2 regions of the Corynebacterium sp. p3-SID1761 genome follow, and region 1 is predicted to be linked to the other one. Evidence: predicted binding sites of a transcription regulator. Region 1 holds the regulator's gene; the other holds the start of a gene.
What was found. Region 1 encodes LexA, which represses DNA repair genes until DNA is damaged. Its sites were predicted from a motif close to CGAACANNTGTTCG; they were not measured.
Positions count from the first base shown of each region.

Region 2: a site for LexA is predicted at 5,090-5,103, ahead of ACWXWJ_RS01525 (HNH endonuclease signature motif containing protein). Genes of this name have one in related genera too.

Region 1 covers NZ_JBSQBJ010000001.1:125,580-137,265, forward strand. The annotation lists gene recA (recombinase RecA) at 1-478, shown strand, start outside; gene recX (recombination regulator RecX) at 462-1,058, shown strand; gene miaB (tRNA (N6-isopentenyl adenosine(37)-C2)-methylthiotransferase MiaB) at 1,126-2,652, shown strand; gene ACWXWJ_RS00575 (Rv2732c family membrane protein) at 2,645-3,355, shown strand; gene ACWXWJ_RS00580 (DUF349 domain-containing protein) at 3,352-4,671, opposite strand; gene miaA (tRNA (adenosine(37)-N6)-dimethylallyltransferase MiaA) at 4,768-5,694, shown strand; gene dapF (diaminopimelate epimerase) at 5,710-6,576, shown strand; gene ACWXWJ_RS00595 (hypothetical protein) at 6,573-7,358, opposite strand; gene hflX (GTPase HflX) at 7,427-8,872, shown strand; gene ACWXWJ_RS00605 (DeoR/GlpR family DNA-binding transcription regulator) at 8,869-9,669, opposite strand; gene lexA (transcriptional repressor LexA) at 9,731-10,516, opposite strand; gene ACWXWJ_RS00615 (hypothetical protein) at 10,822-11,187, shown strand; gene nrdR (transcriptional regulator NrdR) at 11,230-11,686, shown strand, end outside.
Region 2 covers NZ_JBSQBJ010000001.1:330,048-341,733, forward strand. The annotation lists gene ACWXWJ_RS01505 (hypothetical protein) at 1-71, shown strand, start outside; gene ACWXWJ_RS01510 (alpha/beta fold hydrolase) at 88-1,347, opposite strand; gene ACWXWJ_RS01515 (glycoside hydrolase family 1 protein) at 1,437-2,663, shown strand; gene ACWXWJ_RS01520 (MFS transporter) at 2,663-3,874, shown strand; gene ACWXWJ_RS01525 (HNH endonuclease signature motif containing protein) at 3,878-5,056, opposite strand; gene ACWXWJ_RS01530 (SDR family NAD(P)-dependent oxidoreductase) at 5,219-6,019, shown strand; gene ACWXWJ_RS01535 (amidase family protein) at 5,988-7,079, opposite strand; gene ACWXWJ_RS01540 (FAD-binding dehydrogenase) at 7,094-8,773, opposite strand; gene ACWXWJ_RS01545 (class I SAM-dependent methyltransferase) at 8,859-10,091, opposite strand; gene ACWXWJ_RS01550 (NAD(P)/FAD-dependent oxidoreductase) at 10,272-11,686, shown strand, end outside; gene ACWXWJ_RS01555 (PaaI family thioesterase) at 11,684-11,686, opposite strand, start outside.

The DNA.
Region 1 (11,686 bases):
CACCACCGGCGGTAAGGCCCTGAAGTTCTACGCTTCCGTACGCTGTGACATTCGCCGGATCCAGGCGCTAAAGGACGGCCAGGACGTAGTGGGTAACCGCACCCGTTTGAAGATCGTGAAGAACAAGGTTTCGCCGCCATTTAAGATTGCAGAGTTCGACATCCTCTACGGTGAGGGTATTTCGCGCGAGGGCTCGATCATTGACCTAGGCGTGGAGACCGGATTGATCAAGAAGTCCGGGTCTTGGTTTACCTATGACGGAGACCAACTGGGCCAGGGCAAGGAGAAGGCCCGTGAGTTCTTGAAGAACAACCCGGATCTTTCGGCCGAGTTGGAAGATCGCATCGCCCGCGAGTTGAAGATCGGCCCGTACGCGAAAATGAAGGACGAGTCGGGCGAAGGTGCTACCGACGAGCAGTTGGATGAAGATAAGCCGATCGAACTGAGCCCGAATTTCGACGATGACGGCGAAGAGTAGCGAGCGCGAACAGAAGATCGATGCCCTACGGCAGGCAATTGCCAACTATTCGCCCAGCGAAGGCGGGGGATTGGTAGATGCCGCGGAAGAGGAAAGACTTGCGCCGATCAAAGCCAAGGCTGTTCGCCTAATAAACCACCGAGCCAGATCTACTGAGGAGCTACGACGTCGACTGCTGGATGCTGACTTCGAGCCTGAGGGCGTAGAGGAGGTCATCCGCCGCTGTACCGAAAGCCGCATGCTCGACGATGCTGCCTTCGCTTGCGAATGGGTGCGCCAGCGGGAGAGAAATCAGAAAAAGTCCGTCGCTGTGCTGCGCCGAGAGCTGCAGCGCAAGGGTATTGCCCCCGCTGTTATCGAGGAAGCGCTGGATCAGGTAGACGATGACTCCCAGGAACAGATCTTGCAGGAACTAGTGACGAAGAAGGCGGCCACCATCAAACACCCGCCCGCAGATCGCAAGGAATACGACAAGGCACTTCGCCGTGTGGTCGGGGTGGCGGCCAGGCGAGGGTTTCCGGAAGGCCTAGCTCTGCAGTTTGCGCGCCACGCGCTGGATGCCCGAGTGGCGGACCTGTAGCGCGGCGTCGCCAAGCGAGCATCTGCCCTTTCGTAATCGCAGTGATCAAAGGGGTAGGGTAATCCACGTGACTCAGACGATTCAGACGCAAACGAGCCAGCCTCGCACCTACGAAGTGCGCACTTTTGGCTGCCAGATGAACGTCCACGATTCCGAGCGGCTATCCGGACTGCTGGAGGACTCCGGATACGTCCCCGCAGACGAGGGCGCAACGCCGGACGTGGTGGTGTTTAATACCTGCGCCGTCCGCGAAAACGCAGACAAACGGCTCTACGGCACGCTCGGCCAGATGAAAGCCATTAAGGACGAGCATCCGGGGATGCAGATTGCGGTTGGCGGCTGCATGGCGCAAAAGGACAAGCAAACCGTCGTGGAGAAAGCCCCGTGGGTAGACGTAGTATTCGGCACCCATAACCTGGGATCGCTGCCGACCCTGCTGGAGCGTTCCGCGCACAATCACAAGGCAGAGGTCGAGATTTTCGACTCGCTGGAAGAATTCCCCTCTGTGCTGCCCGCTAAGCGCGAGTCCGCTTATGCCGGGTGGGTATCAGTCTCCGTGGGCTGCAACAACACCTGTACTTTCTGCATCGTTCCCTCACTGCGTGGCAAGGAGCAGGATCGCCGTCCGGGGGAGATCCTCGCAGAGGTTAAGGCTCTCGTGGACCAGGGCGTAAGTGAAGTTACACTGCTCGGTCAAAACGTCAATGCCTATGGCGTTAACTTTGCCGACGAGACCCTCGAGCGCGACCGCACCGCATTCTCCAAGCTGCTGCGCGCCTGCGGAGAGATCGAAGGGCTCGAACGCCTACGCTTTACTAGCCCTCACCCAGCCGAGTTCACCGATGATGTCATCGATGCCATGGCCGAGACCCCGGTAGTATGCCCGCAGCTGCACATGCCGCTGCAATCCGGCTCGGACAAGGTGTTGAAGGACATGAAGCGCTCGTACCGATCCAAGAAGTTCCTGGCAATCCTGGATAAAGTGCGCGAACGAATCCCACATGCCGCGATCACCACCGACATCATCGTTGGCTTCCCAGGGGAAACTGAGGAGGACTTCCAGGCCACCATGGACGTGGTTGAAAAGGCGCGGTTCTCCAGTGCATTTACCTTCCAATACTCCCCGCGCCCTGGAACTCCAGCTGCAGAGATGGAGAACCAGGTGCCCAAGGCAGTTGTACAAGACCGCTACGAGCGCCTGCTCGCGCTGCAGGAGCGCATCAGCGAAGAGGAAAACCACAAGCTAATTGGCACTACACAAGAGCTGCTTGTGCAAGCCGATGGACGCAAGAATGACCGCACTCACCGTCGCTCGGGCCGTGCCCGCGATGGTCGACTCGTGCACTTCACCCCTGAGGGTGATATTCGTGCCGGTGACGTTGTGGAAGTCGTTATTAGTGACGCCGCGCCGCACTTCCTCATCGCCGACGGCGGAGTAGCGAACCATAGGCGCACCCGGGCAGGGGATATGACGGAGCTCGGCGAAACTCCGACGACGGCGCCGGTGGGCGTCGGACTAGGAATGCCGAGTCTGAAGAAGCCCGAGCCGACAACAGCGGGCGGATGCAACACAGGAGGATGCGGCTGTGAGTAGCCAAAACGAAAGCTCGAACACACCAGAGCAGGTGGATGAGCTGGCGCAGTACCGCGACGACTTGCGCGGTGCGGAACGTCGGATCGCAGGGCGAGTGGTGTTGGGAAGCTACCTTCCCATGATCATCTTTGGTTTCGTTGTGCCGCTCGTAATGATCTTCCTGCCTCACGCAGGCGAGGCGCGCGGCTTCGACGTGCTTTTTAACACCCCGGTGGCGCAGAATGAGCAGACGGCAATGCCGGAGATTATCTTCTCCTGGCTGCGCCTCACCGCCATACTGCTGACCATCGGCACGATCGTTTCGAAGTCGTGGCTGGTGGCATGGGCTAACTGGGCTTTTGCTGGCGTTGCCTGGTGGTACAACGTGTTTGCGGTGTGGGTACGCCAAACCCAGCCGCCAACTGCATCTGGCGAGGGGCCGGCTGTGCCATTGCTGTTTAGTCTGTTTGGCCTGACGGTACTGTTTATTGCACTATCCGCGGTGGTGTTTCAGAAGAATCCGCTACAGCGAGCTTTGGCAGCAGCTCGCCGCGAGGAAGCTCACAAGGACGAGGAATCTCGTCTTGCACAGCAGCGGCTGCGCATGGGAATTGAAGAACGCGAGGATGCAGTCATCGTGGATGATCGACGCGCCCGCGCGAAGGCCCGCCGCCAGCGCAAGGCCGAACAAGAATCCGCGCGGGAATCTGGGCAGGAAGACTAATCCTCTAAGGCAGCGGCAGCGGTGTCTGCCCACTCCTGCCACTGGACAGCTTGGCCGCGGAGCTTTTCTGCCTTAGCGGACTTGCCGGCCTTGTCGGCTTCCTCGGCTTCGCGGTTGAACTGGTCGGCCTTCGCCTGGAACTGTGCTACGCGCGCCTGTGCCTCCGGGTCGGTGCGGCGCCATTCGGCGTCCGCAGCCTCCTCTACGCGCGATTCGAGGGACTTGATCTTGTCCTCAAACTCGCGGACGCGACCGCGGGGAACGTAGCCGATCTGCTCCCACTTCTCCTGTAGTTCGTGGAGAACCTTACGAGCCTTGTCTATACCGTGAGCCTGCGGATCGATCTTGGGGGAGTACTCGTCGATGAGCGACTGCTTGGCTTCCGCGTTTGCCTCGAATTCTTTGTCACGCTCGGCGTTGTCAGCCTTACGGGCGGCGAAGAATACGTCCTGAGCCTTGCGGAAACGCTCCCATAACTGATCGTCGACGTTGCGGGGTGCACGGCCAGCGGCTTTCCACTGGCTCATGAGGTCCCGGAATTTGGCGCTGGTCGCACCCCACTCCGTGGAATCTTGTAGCGCCTCAGCCTGCTCAATGAGTTCTTCCTTCTTCAGCCGTGCTCGCTCGCGGTTGCGGTCCAGCTGATCGAAATGCGCCTGGCGATTGCGATTGAATTCGGAGCGAGCCTTGGAGAATCGCTTCCATAGTTCGTCATCGGTGGAGCGCTCGACGCCCTTGATGCCGCGCCATTGCTCAACGATGGCGCGGATGCGCTCACCGCTGCGCTTCCAATTCACAGTGGTCGGATCCGCCGCGGCAATGCCCTCGACCTCACTGAGCAGCTCTTCTTTTTGCGCCAGGGCGGAATCGCGGCGCTGCTGCTTAGCTTCTGCAACCTGCTGTTCCGCGGTCTCGGTGCGCTGTGAAATTTTTTCCAGGCGTGCATCGAGCGCCGGAATATCCCCGATGACTGCGGCAGTGCTGAGCGACTGCTGCAGGATCTTCGCGTCATGGCGAATGGTCTGAGCCTGTTCCGGGTGGCTTTCCAGACGGGCCTCAAGCATTTTGACCTCGGTGTTGAGGTCGTCGTATCGGGCGCCGAAGTGCGCCAGCCCCTCCTGCGGAGTGCCCGCCTTAAACTCACCAATCTGGCGTTCACCATCGGCGGTCTTTACCCACGCCACACCATCCTGATCCACGCGGCCGAACTTCGCCGGATCGTTCTTGGGGATTGTGACGCCCCCAGCCGGAGCTCCCTTCGATCCGGGCTTCGGGCCGGGCTTGGGTGCCGGGCGAGAATTCGTGGGCTCAGTCATTGCGGAAACTCCTACCTCAAACCAAAACATGCCAATCGCCTTATGCAAGGCAATGAAGTAATTATTACATCAGCTGCACCGCTACACTATGTTTCTATGAGTTCTTCCGCTCAGATTCGCCCTGTCGCCGTCGTTGGCCCCACTGCTTCCGGCAAAACGGCAATCTCCTTGGAACTTGCGCAGCAGCTGGATGGGGAGGTGGTGAACATCGACTCTATGCAGCTGTACCGGGGGATGGACATTGGTACCGCAAAGGTTCCAGTGGAAGAGCGCCAGGGGATTCCGCACCATCAACTGGATATCTGGCCGGTCACTAAACCTGCGAGTGTGGCCGAGTACCGGGCGGGGGCAATTGAGACGGTGGAAGATATTCTGTCCCGGGGAAAAACACCCGTCATCGTCGGTGGATCCATGATGTATGTACAGGCATTGGTAGACGAGTGGGACTTCCCGCCGACGGATCCGGCTGTGCGTGAAAAATGGCAGCGCCGTTTGGATGAACGTGGCGTCGCCGCTATGCATCAACACCTCGCGACGATAGATCCCGAGGCGGCCCGCGTTATCGAAGACAACGATCCGCGACGCACGGTCCGCGCCTTGGAGGTCATCGAACTTACGGGCAAACCTTTTGCTGCTTCCCAGCCTCCGAAGGACTCGGTGCCCCGGTGGAACATGCGCCTGCTGGGGTTGAATGCCCCCGCTGAATGGCTTAATCCCCGCATCGAAATGCGCGTGCGCCAGATGTTTGACCACGGGCTGGTGGAAGAGGTTCGATCGCTGGTCGGCGAGGGGCTGATTCGCGAGTCCACAGCCGGACAGGCTATCGGCTATGCCCAGGTGTTGGACTACTTCTCCGGCGAGCTCACCTTAGAGGAGGCCATCGAGCGAACCATCACTGGCACCCGGCGCTATGCTCGACGGCAGCGTTCCTGGTTCCGTAGGGATCAAAGAATTTTTTGGATTGACGCCTTTTCTCCCGACCCCGTCCGCGAAGCCACCGAGGCATTGGGAATGAGCAGCTAATAAGGAGTGTTCTGCATGATCGACTTTTTTAAAGCCCACGGCACGGAAAACGACTTCGTTGTCCTCATGGATGAGTCCGTTGAGTTGGATCTCACGGAGAATCGTGTTCGACAGCTTGCCGATCGGCGAGCCGGAATTGGCGGCGATGGGGTGATCCGCATAGCCACCGGAGACGCGCTCATTGGTGCGGGTGTGCTGGATGCACTTCCGGAGGGTGTAAAGGGCGAGGAATGGTTTATGGATTATCGCAACGCCGACGGTTCCCTGGCCGAGATGTGTGGTAATGGAGTGCGAGTCTTTGCCCATGTGCTGTGCTCTCAGGGAAAGGTACAGGCCGGTGAGCAGTTCGGTATTGGCACTCGCGCCGGCCGCAAGCTCGTAGAGGTGCATGAAGTTAGCGGTGAAAAACAGGAACACGCCATTGTGAGCGTGGAGATGGGCTCCCCGGGGGTATTGGGTGTGTCCACCGCGCAGGTAGGCGACATGAAGGTCGCGGGACTCGGAGTGGATATGGGCAATCCACACCTAGCCGCTGTGGTGCCGAACCTGACCGCGCAGAAGCTTAGAGAGCTGCCGATCGAACAGCGAGTGCAGTTCGACCCAGAGTTCTTCCCGAACGGCGTGAACCTAGAGGTGCTCACTCCGCTGGACGATGCGGGAGCAGTGCACATGCGCGTTCACGAACGCGGGGTAGGAGAGACTCGCTCGTGTGGAACCGGAACTGTCGCTGCCGCTGTGGCTGCCCTTGCCGACGCCGAACGGGCCACCGGTACCGTGACCGTGCACGTTCCAGGCGGTGAAGTGCAGGTAGAGATCTCCGCGGAAGGATCCGTGCTCCGCGGCCCTGCGGCGATCGTGGCGTGGGGCCAGACGATCCTTTAGTGGCCTCCGCAGCCACAGCTGCCGGAGCCACAGGCTCCGCCACACCCGGCGGCATCGACTGTGCTGGCGGTGAACTGCACGGTACCTGAGACGATCAGCGGTGACGTGGCGCTGGCGGGGTTTATGTCCTTACCTACGGCATCTGCTGGTAGCACGACGGTGAACTCAAAAGGCGAGCTTACAGTGGCAGTCCAGAACTCTTGCCTGGTCAACGCATTGACCTTCTTGCCCCATTGGGAAGCTTCAACAGCAATCTCCGCCGTTGCGTGAGGAGGCGTAGCCGGAGAATTGATGTCTTTGAGGCCGCTTGAATCGACCACGCCGACCTTGAGGCCGCCGTCCTTGGCGAACTCCGTGGAATCCGCGTAGACCCGGACGGAGCTGGCCAAAGCCCCAATCTGGAACTGGTGGTACTCCAACGAAGGGGCGTCCACAAGTAACGGGCCCTGAGCGATCGTTGCTGTAAGGGAAGAGATAGTGGGAGCTTGCTGCCCAGCGATCTGCAACATCGGACTGTCGTCAACCACATCGAGTACTCCGATGATGTCATTCAGCATCGAGAGGTGAGCAGTGGTGGCAGCCCCGCCGGAGTAGCTGGCGAAGGAGCCGAAGGGCTCGACGGCCAGGACGACCATGCGGGCGCCTGAGGGGTCATCGAACTGCAGAACCTGGCCGCCGCGAACCTCGCCTGATACACCGAGGCTGCCGGAGCCGTAGGTGGCCTCCAGCGCTTCTTGCCACTTCGGGAAATCCATGCCAATGCTGCGAAGTTCAGGAATCATGCAAACCACTCTAGTCCGCTGCACCAAATTTCCTATTTAGTGCCCCTGACAGGTAAAAATAGTCCTTAATGACGGAACAGACCGAACACACTACACACTCCTTCGCCCCTACACCTGACCCCACAGTCGGCGAGCTCGATCTCGAAGCACGCTCTAGCCTGCGGCGGCTTTCCCGCGGCGTAAGCACCTACACCGATGAGCAATCGGACGGCTACGACGTTGAGTACCGAAAGCTCAGACTGGAGAAAGTCGTGCTGGTCGGTGTGTGGACCTCTGGCACCATTGCGCAGGTGGAAGCGAACCTAGAGGAGTTGCGCGCACTGGCGGAAACAGCGGGCTCCGAGGTGACGGAGATGCTGTACCAGCGGCGCGACAAGCCGGATTCTGGCACCTATATCGGGCGCGGCAAGGTCGAGGAACTGAAGGCTGTCGTATTGGAGACCGGCGCTGATACCGTCGTCTGCGATGGTGAGTTGAGCCCCGGCCAAATGATCGCGCTGGAAAAGGCGCTCGACGTCAAGGTTATTGACCGTACCATGTTGATCCTCGATATCTTCGCCCAGCACGCGAAGTCCAAAGAGGGCAAGGCACAGGTAGCGCTTGCGCAAATGGAGTACCTCATTACGCGCGTTCGTGGTTGGGGCGGTGCGCTGTCCCGCCAGGCCGGTGGACGCGCTGGCTCCAATGGCGGTGTAGGTCTGCGCGGTCCCGGTGAGACGAAGATCGAAGCCGACCGTCGCCGCCTGCGCTCCGAGATGGCGAAGCTGCGCAAAGAAATTGCTGCAATGAAAACCTCTCGAGAGGTAAAGCGCGAGCGACGCGATGCTTCTGCGATTCCGCAGATCGCGATCGCCGGGTACACCAATGCTGGTAAGTCTTCGCTCATCAACGCATTGACGGGTGCGGGAGTACTGGTAGAAGACGCACTATTTGCCACCCTGGATCCGACCACCAGGCGGGCAAACCTGGCTGATGGTCGGTCCGTGGTTTTTAGCGACACGGTTGGATTCGTGCGTCACCTCCCCACGCAGTTGGTTGAAGCTTTCCGCTCGACCTTGGAGGAGGTTCTGGCAGCCGACGTGGTTTTGCACGTTGTGGATGGTTCCGATCCTTTCCCACTGGAGCAGATCAAGGCTGTGAACACAGTGATCGGCGGGATCGTCGAGGAATCCGGACAGGAGGCGCCACCGGAAATTCTGGTGGTGAACAAGATCGATACCGCGGACCCACTGGTGCTCGCCGAACTACGTCACCGAGTGCCGGATGCCGTCTTTGTGTCGGCGAAAACAGGTGAAGGGATTGCCGAGCTGGAGGCTCAGCTGGAGTTGTTCCTGAATTCCCTGGATTCCCATGTCACGTTGCACGTGCCTTTTGACCGCGGCGATATCGTGGCCAAAGTCCACGAACTGGGAACGGTAATTGCAGAGGACTATGACGCAGAGGGAACGAAACTAGAGGTTCGTTTGCCGAATGTAGTGGCAGGGGAGTTGCAGGAGTTCAGAGCCGCAGACTAGCTGCCAAAGCTGACGTCGATACCGAGATTGCGCAGCTCGGAAACGTAGGGCTGCGGGGCATCTTCGTCGGTCACGACGGCACTGATGTCCTGGATAGTTGCGAAGCTCACCAGGTAGTCCAGGCCAAACTTCGTGGAATCGCACAGTGCGACCACGCGGTCGGAGTTTGCCACCATAGAGCGCTTGATTGCTCCTTCTTGGGCATCGGGAGTGGATAGCCCGTGAACGATAGTAAGGGCATTGGTTCCAATGAATGCAACATCGGCATGGAGGACGCCGAGCGCGCGGGTGGCAAGGTCGCCAACGACAGCCTGAGACAGGGCGCGGACGTGTCCACCGATTAGTTGGACATCGCAACGGGGGGATTCCGCCAATGTGGTGGCAATAAAGAAAGAGTTCGTGACGATATTGAGCTTCGGTGCCATCAGCTTGGGATCGTTGGTGGCATTGGCTTCGGCGATGGCCTCGGCAAAGACGCCCGTGGTGGTGCCTGCATCGATGAAGATGGTGCTGCCTGTTTCCGGAAGGAGCTTTACTGCAGCTTGGGCGATTGACCGCTTGGCTCCGAGAGATGCCTTTGAACGTGTGGCAAGAGTGGTGAAGTCTGTACGGAAATTCTGTGCCGGAACCGCTCCGCCGTGGATGCGGAAGAGCTCACCGCCGTCAGAGAGAATCGCGAGGTCGCGGCGAATTGTTTCCGCGGTGACGCCGAACTTCTCCGCCAGTTCATTCACAGTAACCCTGCCGTGAATGGCGGTGAGGGAGGCTATTTGACGGCGCCGTTCTGCTGATTCCATAGGCGCTACTTTAGTGCCAAGTGGGTCGGAGACGGCGGCGTCAGAACCAATAGGGGGGGAGTTAAATCTTGCGCAGAACCGCTGCGACCTTACCTAGGATGGTTGCTTCCTCGGCAGGGATAGGTTCGAACAGGGGGTTGTGGGGGATAAGCCACAGTCCGTCGGCATCCTTTTGGAACTCCTTTACGGTGGCCTCACCGTCGATCATGGCGGCGACAAAATCGCCGAACTCGGCGACGGCCTGGGAGCGAACCACGACCCAGTCTCCGTTGAAGATGCCGGCATCATGCATAGACTCGCCCACGACCTGCAACAAGAAGAGCTCTCCGTTACCTACCAACTCCTGTGGTAGTGGGAAGTGAGCCTCAACATTTTGCTCTGCAAGGATCGGGGCGCCAGCGGCGATCTGCCCCACAACCGGGACGTAGGTGGCCTCTGGCATGAGCTCTCCCTCGTCGGAAGTCGGGGGCGGAGTAGCTGCTTGCGGCGTGGGTTTAGTCTGGGCCGGGAGTTGCACGCCGTCGAAGGAGCGCACATCAACCGCGCGAGGTCGCTTGCCATCGCGGCGTAGATGTCCGCGCTTCTCCAGCTGGGTGAGATGATAAGAAACCGATGACGTCGAGTGCAGTCCTACAGCATCGGCAATTTCGCGAATACTTGGCGGGTAACCGCGGATGACCGTCGAATCGCGAATGACTTCGAGAATGCGGCGCTGGCGAGTGCTTAGGGCTGGCTTCTTGCCGTCCTTCTGAGCTTGCTTCTCCGCACGCTTGTCAGCCTCGGACTTCGGAGGACGCCCAAGCTTAGGGCGAGGGGAAGGGCTTTCGGTGGGTTGGTCGGTGGACACGGTTATACCTCATTCCGGCGGGGTCTCTTTATCGGTATTTCGCGATCTGCATCCACACTACCCGAAATAGAACGCATTTCTAGTATATGTGTTCGAAAAAGTTTAGATTTGTCTAGACATGTTCGAACATGCGTGCTAAATTTTGTGCTGTGTTCGAGATTCGAACAGATGATCTAGAAACCAGAATTTTTGAAGTTCCCTGTCGGGCGTGAATGGTTCACTAGGGCAACAGCCAAGGGAATAAGACGTAGGCGCTAAGGCGCTTTGCTGATTGGCCTTACGTCGCATTGTAAAGGAGTAGCCACATGACCACCTCGATCATTCGTCCCGCAACTACTGTCCAGTCTGCATCGCATGTCCGTGTGCTTCCTGATGATCGGGTTGCGCCACTTCGTAGGCCTCAAGTTCTTAAGCCTAATTGGGAAGCACTGGATTCTAGGGGTAATTCGAACACCTTTGGGTATTCTTCTGCACCTGTTGCGCGTTCGATTCCGCGCCGCAAGATGGATCGCATCTCCGGCGCAAACGAATGCCTGTTCGACAATCAAATGGGATGGGTAGATAGAGTTCGCGCACGAACGGAGCGAATCATTCACTCGCCTGGTGGAACCGCGGTCTCCCTTGGAGTGATGTCCACGCTGCTTGGGTTTGCGCCTCTTCTCATCCCATAGTTCAGCTTCTGTGTCGGGGGAGGGGCGACTAAGCTGAGAAGGGTGTTGTGCCCCTCCTGTAGCTCAGATTCATCCCGCGTTGTTGATTCGCGATCCATTGAGATGGGTGTTTCTATCCGACGTCGTCGCGAATGCAGTCAATGCCAGACCCGCTTCACCACTATTGAAAGGTCTGTTCTGTTGGTAGTGAAGCGCAATGGAGTGACCGAGGAATTCAGTAGAGAAAAAGTTATCAAGGGCGTGCGTCGGGCATGTCAGGGGCGCGACGTCTCCGACGACGCATTAAAGCGTCTGGCACACGAAGTGGAACAAGCCGTTCGAGTGACACATGGCTCCCAAGTACCCGCAAACCAGATCGGCCTGGCGATCTTGGATCCACTCCGAACCTTGGACGAGGTGGCTTATCTGCGTTTCGCCTCCGTGTATAAGTCTTTTAATTGTGCCGAAGACTTCGAGCAGGAAATCGAATCGCTGCGTGCCCACCGCCAGTCTCTAGCCC
Region 2 (11,686 bases), 200 kb from region 1:
TCGCCGCGTTCTGCGTGCTATTCCTGGCCGGCACCTGCTTCCAGCTGTGGCAAGCCAGCAAAAGCCGATAATATACATTATGACACTTTAGCTTCCAATCACGTTCGGCATTGCTGCGCTTCCTTCCACCGAGCCCTGCAGCTGCCCCACTGGCGCCTCGCATGTCCGCCCCAACGGTTCGCCGCGGAAACGCTGCAGAATGAAGTCGATACCAAAGGCACCACCTGTCACCGCCTGAATGAAGTGATTGTATTCGCCCACCGGTGGCATGATGTCGTCGCGGTATTCCACCTGCGCACCTTTCGCGCACCACGTGCGAGCTAGTTCCTTCGCCTGGTTGTATTCAACGTTCTTGTCGTGACGCCCAGATATCACCATCACCGGCGCCACCGGACGCTTGGTTCCAATGCGTTGGCGCTCCATAGCCTCCCGCGCCTCCGGCATATCCTTCAATAGCTCGTCGAGCGTCTTACCAGACTTCGTCCATTCGCTCGTCTTCCTGTGTCCGTACTTCTCCGTGATCTCCCCGGTACACATCGTGGATAGATCCTTCAGCGCCTGCTTGCCCTCTTCGTTGAGGTGCTTATCCAACAGCGGCTGCAGGTGCGGATAGCGCTCCAGCAAGCCGTTAATCGTAAAGCCGATCGCCCCCATAAGATCCGAACCGTCAATGTTTCGCTGCACCGCCTCCAAGTCCGCAGGCGGCGCGGACGCGTACGCACCCACCACATTCAGTTCCGGCGCATAGTCACCTGCTGCTTCCACAGCCGCTGCAGATGCGCCACCACCTTGCGAGTGCCCGTAAAACGCCACCGGACCATCGCCCACACCCGCAGCCCGTGCTGCATCCAACATCGCATGCGCCTGGTCATCCCGATTCATATATGTGTGCACACCTGGGGTGCCCATACCGATATAGTCGGTCACCACCACACGCACGCCTTTAGAGGCAAATACCCAGTCGTAGATTCCCTCCAGGTTCACCAAACGCTTCGACTTGATCGGATCCGGCTGCCCATCCAGAGGCCAGTTCTTGCTCGGTGCACATTGGTCACCCTGCCCAACCGTTCCGCGGCCAATGACGACCGTTGGGCGTGGCCCCTTACCTTTCCACTCCACCACCGGCTCCACAATATATCCACTGACCTGCGCTTTCTCCCCCTCTGAGGTGGTCGTCGTGTACTCGATCCGATCCACCGTCTTCGGCATTCTCATATGCAGATCGCCGAACACATTGGAATATGCGACCTTCTCCCTCTTCGTCAATTCCGCCGCCTGAGCAGGCGTAGCGAATCCGACAATTGCAATGGCTGTAGCGCATGCTAGCGCTGTCGTCTTTTTGATCATTGCTTAGTTCTAACAAACCAACTACCCCCGTTGGGGTAAAAACGGATAACTTAGCCAAAGGAAACTAAGGGCGTCAATAAGTTAAGTTCATGGACCTAAGCCACATCCGCATCGGTACAGCATCGGCGGGACTACAGATCGAAGGATCACCCCGCCCCAACAATTGGAGCGAATGGATCGCCAAAGACGGCACCACTCCCCACCCCACCACTGACCACTGGCGCCGCTGGCGCGAGGACAACCAGCTCATGAGCGACCTCGGACTACAGATCGCACGCGTCGGCGTGGAATGGTCGCGCGTCGAGCCCGAGCCTGGCCGCTACAACCACGAAGCCCTGCAACGCTACCGCGAAGAGTTCCTGGACCTGCGGGAACGTGGCATTGAACCACTCGTTACGCTGCATCACTTCGGCCATCCCGCGTGGTTCGAAGCCAGCGGAGCGTTCACCCGCGAGGCCAATGTGGAGATCTTCCTCCGCTATGTCGACGTCGTCTTAGACCACCTCGGCGACATCGTGCGCGACTGGATCACCATCAATGAGCCCAATGTCTTCGCCACCGAGGCCTATCTCTTCGGCTCTACCCCACCCGGCCGCGGCGGCCTCGCTAAAGTCCGTCCGTGCCTGCGCAATATGGCGGCCGCTCACCTACTCGCCTACCAGCGCATCCACTCCCGCCTCGAGTCTCCGCGCGTAACTTTCGCCCACCACCGGCGCGTCTTCGCCCCCATGAACCCGCGCAACCTCCTCCACCGCGCCCTTACACCCCTGGTCGAGTGGCTATTCCAGGGCGCAATCGAACCCGCGTTCTTCGAGGGGCGTTTCCACCCCCTACTCGGCCGCCCAGACATCGAAGTTCCCAGCGGCGGGGTCTTCGCGGACGCTGTGGCCATCAACTATTACTCGCGCACAGCAGTTCGCGGTTTTTCCGACGCCACGTTCCCCGGCACCCCAACCAATGATCTCGGCTGGGAGATCTACCCGCCGGGGATTTCCGAGGTCTCCGGCGAATTGGCACGCCGCTACCAGCTGCCCGTGTGGATCACGGAAAACGGCACTGCCGATGCCCACGAGCGCTTCCGCTGCGCTTTCATTCTGGACCACCTGGCGGAGCTGTCCCGTATGCCCGAGGTCGAGCGCTACTACCACTGGTGCTTCGTCGACAACTGGGAGTGGTCGGAGGGCATGGCGCAGAAGTTCGGTGTGGTGGATATAGAACGGCAGGTCAAACCCGCGGGGCGACTACTGCAGGAACTGATCCGCGAGGGTGCTATTACCCCAGAAATTGATGCGAAGTTCCGTGAGGAAGGCCACTAATGTTGCAAACACTCACCGCCGCCGAACGCGAGCCGCGACTGTTCTATTGGAAGTTCGGCATTGCTTTTTTCGGTTCAGTATTTTCCTGGGCTGGACCGACGCAGCTTTTGCTGGGGTTGCAGATGATCCAGCTGCGCCCGGATACCAAGGAAGATTCCCTGGCCCTGATGATGATGCTGGGCGGAGCCACTGCCGTCGTTTCCAGCCTGCTGACCGGCTATATTGCAGACCGCAGCTGGTTTTGGGTGAATCGCTGGGGTAAGCGCCTGCCATGGGTGTTATTGGCGGCACCGCTGGCCACCCTGGGGTTGCTGCTGATGTCTTTTACGCCCAGCTTCTGGGTTCTGACTGGGCTGTGGTGCCTGGTGCAGGTGTTCGTTGCTTTCGTAACGAATAACCTCATGACGGTCACCGCTGATGTCGTGCCGCAGGAGAAGTTCGGCTTGGTTTCCGGAATCGTGGGCGCAACATACACATTTGGAATTGTCGGCGGGACCGCAGTTGCGACGGCTTTGCCGATTCAGCAGGCGTACTGGGCTGTCGGCGTCATATCCCTTCTTTTCATCTTCCAATTCGCAGTCGGGCGCGGCCGCGTTGATGTACACGTCCGACCGCATGATTCGCTGTCCGTGACGGTCGGCGGTGAGGGGTCGTATCGCAACTATTGGCTGGTCTTTTGCAGTCGCTTTGTCATCCACCTCGCCAACTACACGAGCCTGTTTTATCTGCTGTATTATCTGCGCGACCACATCGGCGTACCGGATCCGGATGCGGGCGTGCTGGCGCTCACCGCCCTGTATGCGGTGTTCACGATCATCACGGCGATCGTCAGCGGCAATCTTTCCGATCGCTTGGGACGGCGCAAGATTCTGGTTATCACTTCCGCTTTCGGAGTCGCCATGGCCACGGGCTTGATGACGGTCGCCAGCGGCATGGGTCTCGTGTATGTCGCGGCGGCACTGCTGGGGATTAGCTGGGGCGTGTTCAGCAGCGTGGATCAGGCCATGGTCAATGAGTCGCTGCCCAGTAAGAAGAACCGGGCGCGCGACGTATCACTCATGTCACTCACCCAGGGAGTGAGCAACATGTTCTGCGGCGGTCTGGCCGCCCTTGCCCTAAGGCATTTCGACTATCCGGGAATGTTCCTTATGTGCAGCATCATCTGCATCGTCGGTGCTGTGATGGTGCTGCCTGTGACCTCCTCAAAGTAAAAACTAGAATGGTGGTTCCTCTTCGCTGAATGTCCGCGCCACCCGCGCTTTCCGAATACCCCGTTCGGCGAAAGTCTCGCGAGCCAACGGCCCGCCGGGCACGGTCACGATCTCGTGTCCGTCTCCATGAGAAGTCCACACCTCCGTGCCATCCGCATGCAGCTCAACGTCCCAAGTGCCGGCTGTTTTCAGGCGATGATGCGTGCGACACAGCAGGTGCATGTTCGCAGTGGTCGTCGCCCCTCCATTCGCGTGGCGATGCACATGATCGACATCACAGGCGTATCCCGGAACGTCGCACCCCGGAAAGCGACAGTGCCCATCACGCCCGGTTACTGACGCCCGCAGCAGCTCCGTCGGCTGGTAGCCCTTCGTCGCGGTATAGCCGGGGGCTGCCAGGTGAGTGACCTTCGCGAGCCACTTACGGCTGGCAACGTCGCTCAACCAATGGTCTTCAGCGAATACCCCGCCGGGTTGTGGGTCGACGGCCTTATATAGGTTTAAAGTGACCTCGGTGGTGATGTTCTGTTCGAGCATCGCCAGAAAGGCCTCGCCCATTGTGCAGCTGTGCCTCTTAGAGGCCGCCTTAACAGCCTTGTGCAACTCCACGCCCTTCAGCCGCGGAACGGTCAGGGTAAAGACCGTTGTTTCGCATCTGCTGCGGTCTATAAAAAGCTCAGGAGAGTTTGTATCCATGGGCGGAATGTGATCCGGCCGGCCAATGACTGCTTTGATCTTGTTGTAAACCGCTCGTGGTGTGGGCACTTGCTGATTCGGGCGGGTGGGTCTCAACGCCCTGAGGATCTTGTCTTCCACGTCAGCCCGTTCGCCGGGCGCGACCGCCTGGACCGCTTCGGTGACCTGCTGTATGTGCCGAATCGAAAATGCTCCGCACCGGAATAGCTCGTGAATACGCGGGAAAGCCTGAAGCATCAGGCCTGCGTCAGCATAGTTGGTAGCTACCACTTTGCTAATACCGAAACGCACCGCAATCTTGGAAACGTGATCCGGAACGAGATCGTCGGGCGCCGGAGTAGACTGCTCCACCATAGTTAAATGGGTCAGGTTCAATGCCCGCGATGTGGCAGTCAACGGGTCATCGGAACGCGCAAGGCGGTAGTAAGGCTCGGCAGTATCGGGAGGTCTTGTGACTGTATTGGCAGTGGTGAGTGTGGTGGTCATGCATACCCCCTTTTGATGAACTAACAATAGTTTAGAACACCCGTTCTACATGAGTCAATGCTTTTACCAAGTAAAATGCTAACTCTTTAGTTTAAGTAGAACGCGTTTTCTAATTAGAAAGCCAACCTTCCAGCCCGCCGACATTCATGTACAAATGAAGGTATGAGCACTTTAGACCTCTCACAGGAAACCGTCCTCATCACAGGCGCCAGCTCAGGCCTAGGCAAAGAATTCGCCTCCCAGCTGGCAGCAAAGGGCGCAAATCTCGTGCTGGTCGCACGCCGTCAGGATCGGCTGCACAAGATTGCGGCCGAAATTAAGAGGCGTCACAAAGTAAAGGTCGAAGTTATAGCGAAGGATCTATCCGAACATGGCGTGGCCGGCGAGATTTCATGGGAGCTGTCCACGCGCGGGATCACGGTAACCTCGCTGATCAACAACGCAGGCTTCGCGAACTACGAGTCTTTTAGTGATATCCCGACAGATAGCCTGCGCGCAGAAATCGCGGTCAATGTCCACGCACTAGTGGAGCTGACTCACATGTTTCTGCCACGATTCGAAGAGCGAGGCAATGGGTTCATCCTCAATGTGTCATCCATTGCAGGGTTCCAGCCCTCCCCTGGCATGGTGGTCTATGGTGCGACGAAGGCGTTTGTGCTGTCGTTTACCGAAGGCCTATACGCTGAGCGAAAGGGCTCTGGCGTACGAATCATGGCGCTGTGCCCGGGGCCAACCGAGACGGAGTTTTTCCGAGTCGCCGGCAGTGACAGAGCCGACGGCGGGCTCAAGCGCATGAGCAGCCACGATGTCGTGACGGCGGGAATCGAAGCACTGCTGCGCAAGTCGCCGCCGCCGTCGGTAGTCGCGGGCGCGCGCAACAAGGTGCTAACAAGCATCTCGCAGCGCATGCCACGGCGCGTCATGACGGAAGCTATGGCGCGGATAATGAAGCGGCAAGGTTAAGAAGTAGCCGCTCGTCGCGTGCTACGAGCTGTACACCAACGGGCAGGCCATCTCTTCCTCTACCTGCGGGGATGTTCATCGCCGGATGCCCGGAAACGTTCCACAGCGCTGTGAAGGCAACCGAGGGCAAACTCGCGATCTGTGCCGCCAACATCCCCTTCCCGGAAAGCACACCAGCGCGGGCCGGGCGCGAGGCCACCGTTGGTGTAAGGAGCACGTCAACGTCCTCGAACACCCGATCCAGCTCCTCCCCCAGCTCGTCGGAGAACTTCTCCGCCCAACGCAGCACCGGCCCCTGTGCCCATGCACCTGCCAGGTGGGTAACCTTGTGGCGCCCCTCGATGCGGTCGGGATACTCCAGCCCGGCGATCTCCTCCCGAATCCCCGCGAAGAACTGCGTGACGAAAGCCGCCGTCGGATCCTTGTGCCGCAGCGCATAGTCGCTCACAGTGTGTCCCAGCCCTCGCAGCTGATCGGCAACACGGCATACTGCCCGGACATGGTCGCGGTGTGGTGGGGTCAGTGGCGTTGCCGGTTGGAGGTTTACGCCAATCCTTAATGACGCCACCTCAGATTCGGTGGCTTCGGAGCCAGATAGGGCGTCAAAAAGAAGGGCGCAGTCGCGTGCAGTACGGGCGATGGGGCCAGCAGTGCCGAGGCGGCACCACAGTTCACCGGGGAGAGTACCGCGGGCGGGTTTGAGGCCAAAGAGACCGCAATGGGCCGAGGGGATGCGGATAGAACCGCCGCCGTCGCCACCAACGGCGAAGGGCACCCATCCAGCGGCAACGGCCGCCGCGGAGCCTCCGGAAGAGCCGGCAGGGGTGAAGCGCGGGTTGTGCGGGTTGCGGGTGATACCGCGAGCCTCCGACTCGGTGAAAGGGAAAGCGCCAAAGGCAGGCATAGTGGTTTTGCCCAGGATGATCGCACCGCTGGCACGGAGTCGGCGGACGATCTCGTCGTCGGAGGCCGCGGGCGTGGGGTTGGCATTGGTGCCGTAGGTCGTGGGCACCCCGCGGACATCAACTTCTTCCTTAATGAGCACCGGCACGCCATGCAGCGGTGCGCCACTGACTAGAGCTCAGCAATGGTCGCCTTCAGGTTCTCGCCAACACGCTTGCCGGAGTGGATGCAGCCACCGAGGAAGGTGCCTTCAAGGGCATTCTTGCCATGCATACCGCCGCCACCGAAACCGGCGACCTCGCCTGCGGCATAGAGGCCAGGCAGCACCGATCCATCAGAGCGCAAGCACCGTCCGGAAAGATCGGTCTCGATGCCGCCGAGGGTCTTGCGGGTCAGGATGTGCAACTTGACGGCGATAAGCGGCCCCTTCGACTCGTCGAGTAGGCGGTGCGGCGCGGCACAGCGGACAATCTTGTCGCCGAGGTATCCGCGGGCAGTGCGGATGTAGTTGATTTGCGCGTCCTTGCTGAAGTTATTGTCGATCTGCGAGTCACGATCTTCGATGATGCGGCGCAGATCGTGTACGTCAAGGGCGGGTGCATCGCCATCGGCGATGGCGTTCATGCCCTCGACCAGGGAACCGAGGTCGTCGGCGACCACCCAGTCCTCGCCGTGGTCCATAAAGGCCTTGACCGCGGGGTGCGTGCCGGGGCCTACCTTGGACAGCAGGTTCTTGACCTTCTTGATGGTCAGATCTGGGTTCTGCTCGGAGCCGGAGAAAATGAATTCCTTGTCGGCGATCGTCTTGTTGAGGATGAACCAAGAGTAGCTATGGCCCGTGGTGCCGATGTGCTTCATGGTGGAGATTGTGTCGCCACCCGGGATGAGGTTAGAGGGGAATCGCTTGCCGGTCGCGTCAATCCACAGCGAGGACGGGCCAGGGATGATGCGAATGCCATGGCCAGGCCAGATGGAGTTCCAGTTCTTCATTCCCTCGGTGTACGCCCACATACGGTCAGTGTTCACCAGGTTCGCACCGGCATTGTTGGAGATTTGAATCATGCGGCCGTCTACGTGGGCGGGCACGCCGGTAACCATGTCATTCGGCACCGGCCCCCACTGGTCGGTCGGCCAAGCGCGGCGTACGAGATCCAGGTTGCCGCCGATTCCTCCGGAGGTCACGACCACCGCACGTGCGCGCAGCTCAAATTCGCCAACGGTGTTTCTCGATGACGCCACGCCGCGGTCCAAATCGCTCGGTTCCAGCACGCTGCCGCGCACGCCGACGACGGCGCCATTTTCTAGGATGAGTTCGTCGACCTGGTGGCGGAAGCGGAACTCGACCTTGCCCTCAGCCTCGGCGGCCTCAATGGGCTCGCGGAAAACGCGAACGACCTCAGGGCCAGTACCCCAGGTGAGGTGGAAACGCGGTACGGAGTTACCGTGGCCACTTGCGTCGCCGGAGCCGCGCTCGGCCCAACCGACGGTGGGAAGAACGTTGAGACCGAGAGCCTTGAGGTAGTCGCGCTTTTCCGTCGCGGCGAAGCGGACATATTCCCTACCCCAACGGCGGGGCCAGTAGTCGTTGTTGGAATCGTCGTACTGCGCTGAGTTCTCCCAGTCGCGCCACGCCAACTCCTCGGAGTCCTTTACGCCCATCAGTTTCTGTTCCGGGCTGCTCACGTAGAACAGGCCACCCAGCGACCAAAAAGCTTGTCCGCCCAGGTTGTTACGGTTTTCCTGATCCAGGATCAGGACCTTCAGCCCCGACTTCTGCGCCTCATAGGCAGCGACAAGGCCGGCTAGACCGGCGCCGACGATGATGACATCGGGGTTGGTGGGAGTAGTCACAGGAGGGATCCTCTCGAAGGTCAAACACGAATAGTTATTATTACGCTAAAACTATCCGGTGATCTCCGGAGGGAAAATCGGAAAACTACTTCGGTGCGAAAACAAATTGGACGCAGCCGATATCCCCAGTGGTTGCCAGAGCCTCATGCAGCGCCAGCTGGTAATCCCAGAGCCTGCGGAAGACTGGGTCGAAGCCCGCTGCGGCGGCTTGGCGTTCGCGGGAGAGGAAGTTCGCGCGCCACAGTGGCAAGGTCGCACGTAGGTGGCCGCTCAGGTTGTTCTCTGCAACAACGGTAAGTTGAGTGTGCTCGGCGGTGACTTCGCGCACTTGCTGGGCTGTGGGGTACTCCAGGGCAGGCCATACGTATGCGCGCATGACATCTAGGGATTCCTTGGCAGTCTCGCGGAGCTCGTCGGTGGCGACGATTGACTGGATTACTGCCAGACCATCGTCGGACAGCATGCGATCCACTGCCTTCAGGTAGTGGCTGAGGCCACCCAGCCCCAAAGTCTCCATGCGCTCAACAGAGAAAATGGCCTCGTAGCGCCCCGACCATTGTCGGGGGGAAGGTACTGGACCGGCGATAACCTCCACATTCACCGCACCCCCTACCCCGGCGGCCCGCACACGGGCATGCACAGCATCGGCGTGGTCTTCGTCGCTGGTCAGCACATCCACACGTGCGCCGCGCTGAGCAGCCTGTACTGCCAGTTGGCCTCCGGAGGACGGCATTTCCAATACGCGGTCGCCTGGGCCGACTTCGGCCTCGTCGAGCATGGTGGTGATACGACGCCGCTGGGCGTCGTCGAGATCCTGGCGATCTACATCATCGGGGTCGCCGAACCAGGTGAAATCGATCCCGTGGTCGTGGGCGCTTGTACGCGAGGCGCTGCTGAACTGCGCTGCACCAGTTGCCCGGGTAGCGCCCGTATAAAGCTCAACGAGCGCCTCGGGCAATTCGCCCGGTACGGGACCGCGGCGCCTGGGCGTGCGGCGAGCGAGGAACTCTCCTATTTTGCCCTCGAAGGGCTGATCCAGCAGTGCCCCCAGCACCTCCGGCAGAGGCTCAGCCGTCCATTCGCCGGCCATGTACCCCTCCGCTAGACCGAGCCACCCCTCCGCGACCATCCGATCGATCACCTGGCCGTCTCGAACGACCATGTGCGGCACCGTGCCGGCGTCCAGAGAAATACCCTGAGAGGAAAGCAGCGCTTCCAAGCGCGAGGTAACAGCCTCGGCGCGGCGGCCCATAAAGCGTGCCTGTGGAGTGGCCACGAGGTGCGGCCAGCGCTCCTCATCGATGTACGGAGACGTCATCCTGCCTTCCTTTAACACTGCAACTCCCCCCGAAGTTACTAGGAAAACAACTTCTTGCTCTCGAGGCGCAACCGAAATGGGTTGAATTTTTCTTAACCCGGGGGCTCTCGGTGTGAAGGCCAAGCCTGAACCAATTAAGATGGTGCCGGATTACAACCATATTTGAGGAGAAGCAACTACATGACCAGCGCATCTAACCGCCACCACGTCGTAATCATCGGCGCGGGGTTCGGCGGCCTCTTTGCGGCTAAGAAGTTTAAGAACGAAAACGTCAAGGTCACCATCGTCGACCGGACGAATCACCACCTGTTCCAGCCGCTGCTGTACCAGGTTGCAACCGGCATCCTCTCCGAAGGCGAGATCGCGCCCTCCATTCGCCAGATCCTGGCTGACCAGGACAATGTCCGTGTGGTCAAGGGCGAGGTTCGCAACGTCGACATCAACGAGCAGACCGTTACCGCCGATCTGGGTGGCATGGATGCCGTGTTGAAGTACGATTCCCTGATCCTCGCGGCGGGCGCTGGCCAGTCCTACTTCGGCAATGAGCAGTTTGCCGAGTTCGCGCCGGGCATGAAGTCCGTGGACGACGCACTGGAAATTCGTGCCCGCGTGACCGGTGCTTTCGAGCGCGCCGAGATCACCACCGACCCGGAGGCGCGCAAGCGTCTGCTGACTTTCGTTGTTGTCGGTGCTGGCCCGACTGGTGTGGAGCTGGCCGGTCAGCTGGCCGAGATGTCCCACCGCACCCTGCGCGACGAGTTCCGCGAGATCGACACCGAGGACACCCGGATTCTGCTGATCGACGGTGGCTCGCAGGTGCTGGCGCCGTTTGGCAAGCGCCTGGGTCGCAAGGCCGCCCGCCGCCTGGAAGATCTGGGCGTAGAGATCATCCTCAACTCCCTGGTGACCGATGTCTCCAAGGAAGGCGTGCGCTACAAGGACATGAAGACCGAAGAAGAGTACTTCATCCCCTCCTACGCCAAGATCTGGTCCGCCGGTGTGGCCGCCTCCCCACTGGGCAAGCACGTTGCCGAGCAGGCAGGTATCGAGGTCGACCGTGCGGGTCGCGTGCCGGTAAACGATGACCTGACCCTGGGCGATTACCACAACATCTTCATCGTGGGCGACATGATGAGCAAGGACCGCCTGCCGGGCGTAGCTCAGGTCGCCATGCAGGGTGGCCAGTACGCCGCTACCACCATCCTGGACGAGGTCAACAACGGCACTTCCCACGAGGGTCGCGTGCCGTTCAACTACTTCGACAAGGGCTCCATGGCCATCGTTTCCCGCTTCAACGCGGTGGTGAAGATGAACAAGGCCGAGGTTTCCGGCTTCATGGGCTGGGTCATGTGGCTGGTTCTGCACCTGCTGTACATGGTTGGCTTCCGCAACCGTGCAGTCGCTGCATTCAGCTGGGGTCTTAACTCCGTGTCCCGCCGCCGCTGGCAGTTGGTAGCTACCCGCCAGCAGCTGCACGCACGCAACGCACTGCGCAAGCTGCGCGAATTGGAGGACAAGGAAGGCACGCGCTCCATCGAGGTGCGCGACAACCTGCGCTTCGGCGAGGGTCGCGATACCCGCGCGGTCTCTGACTA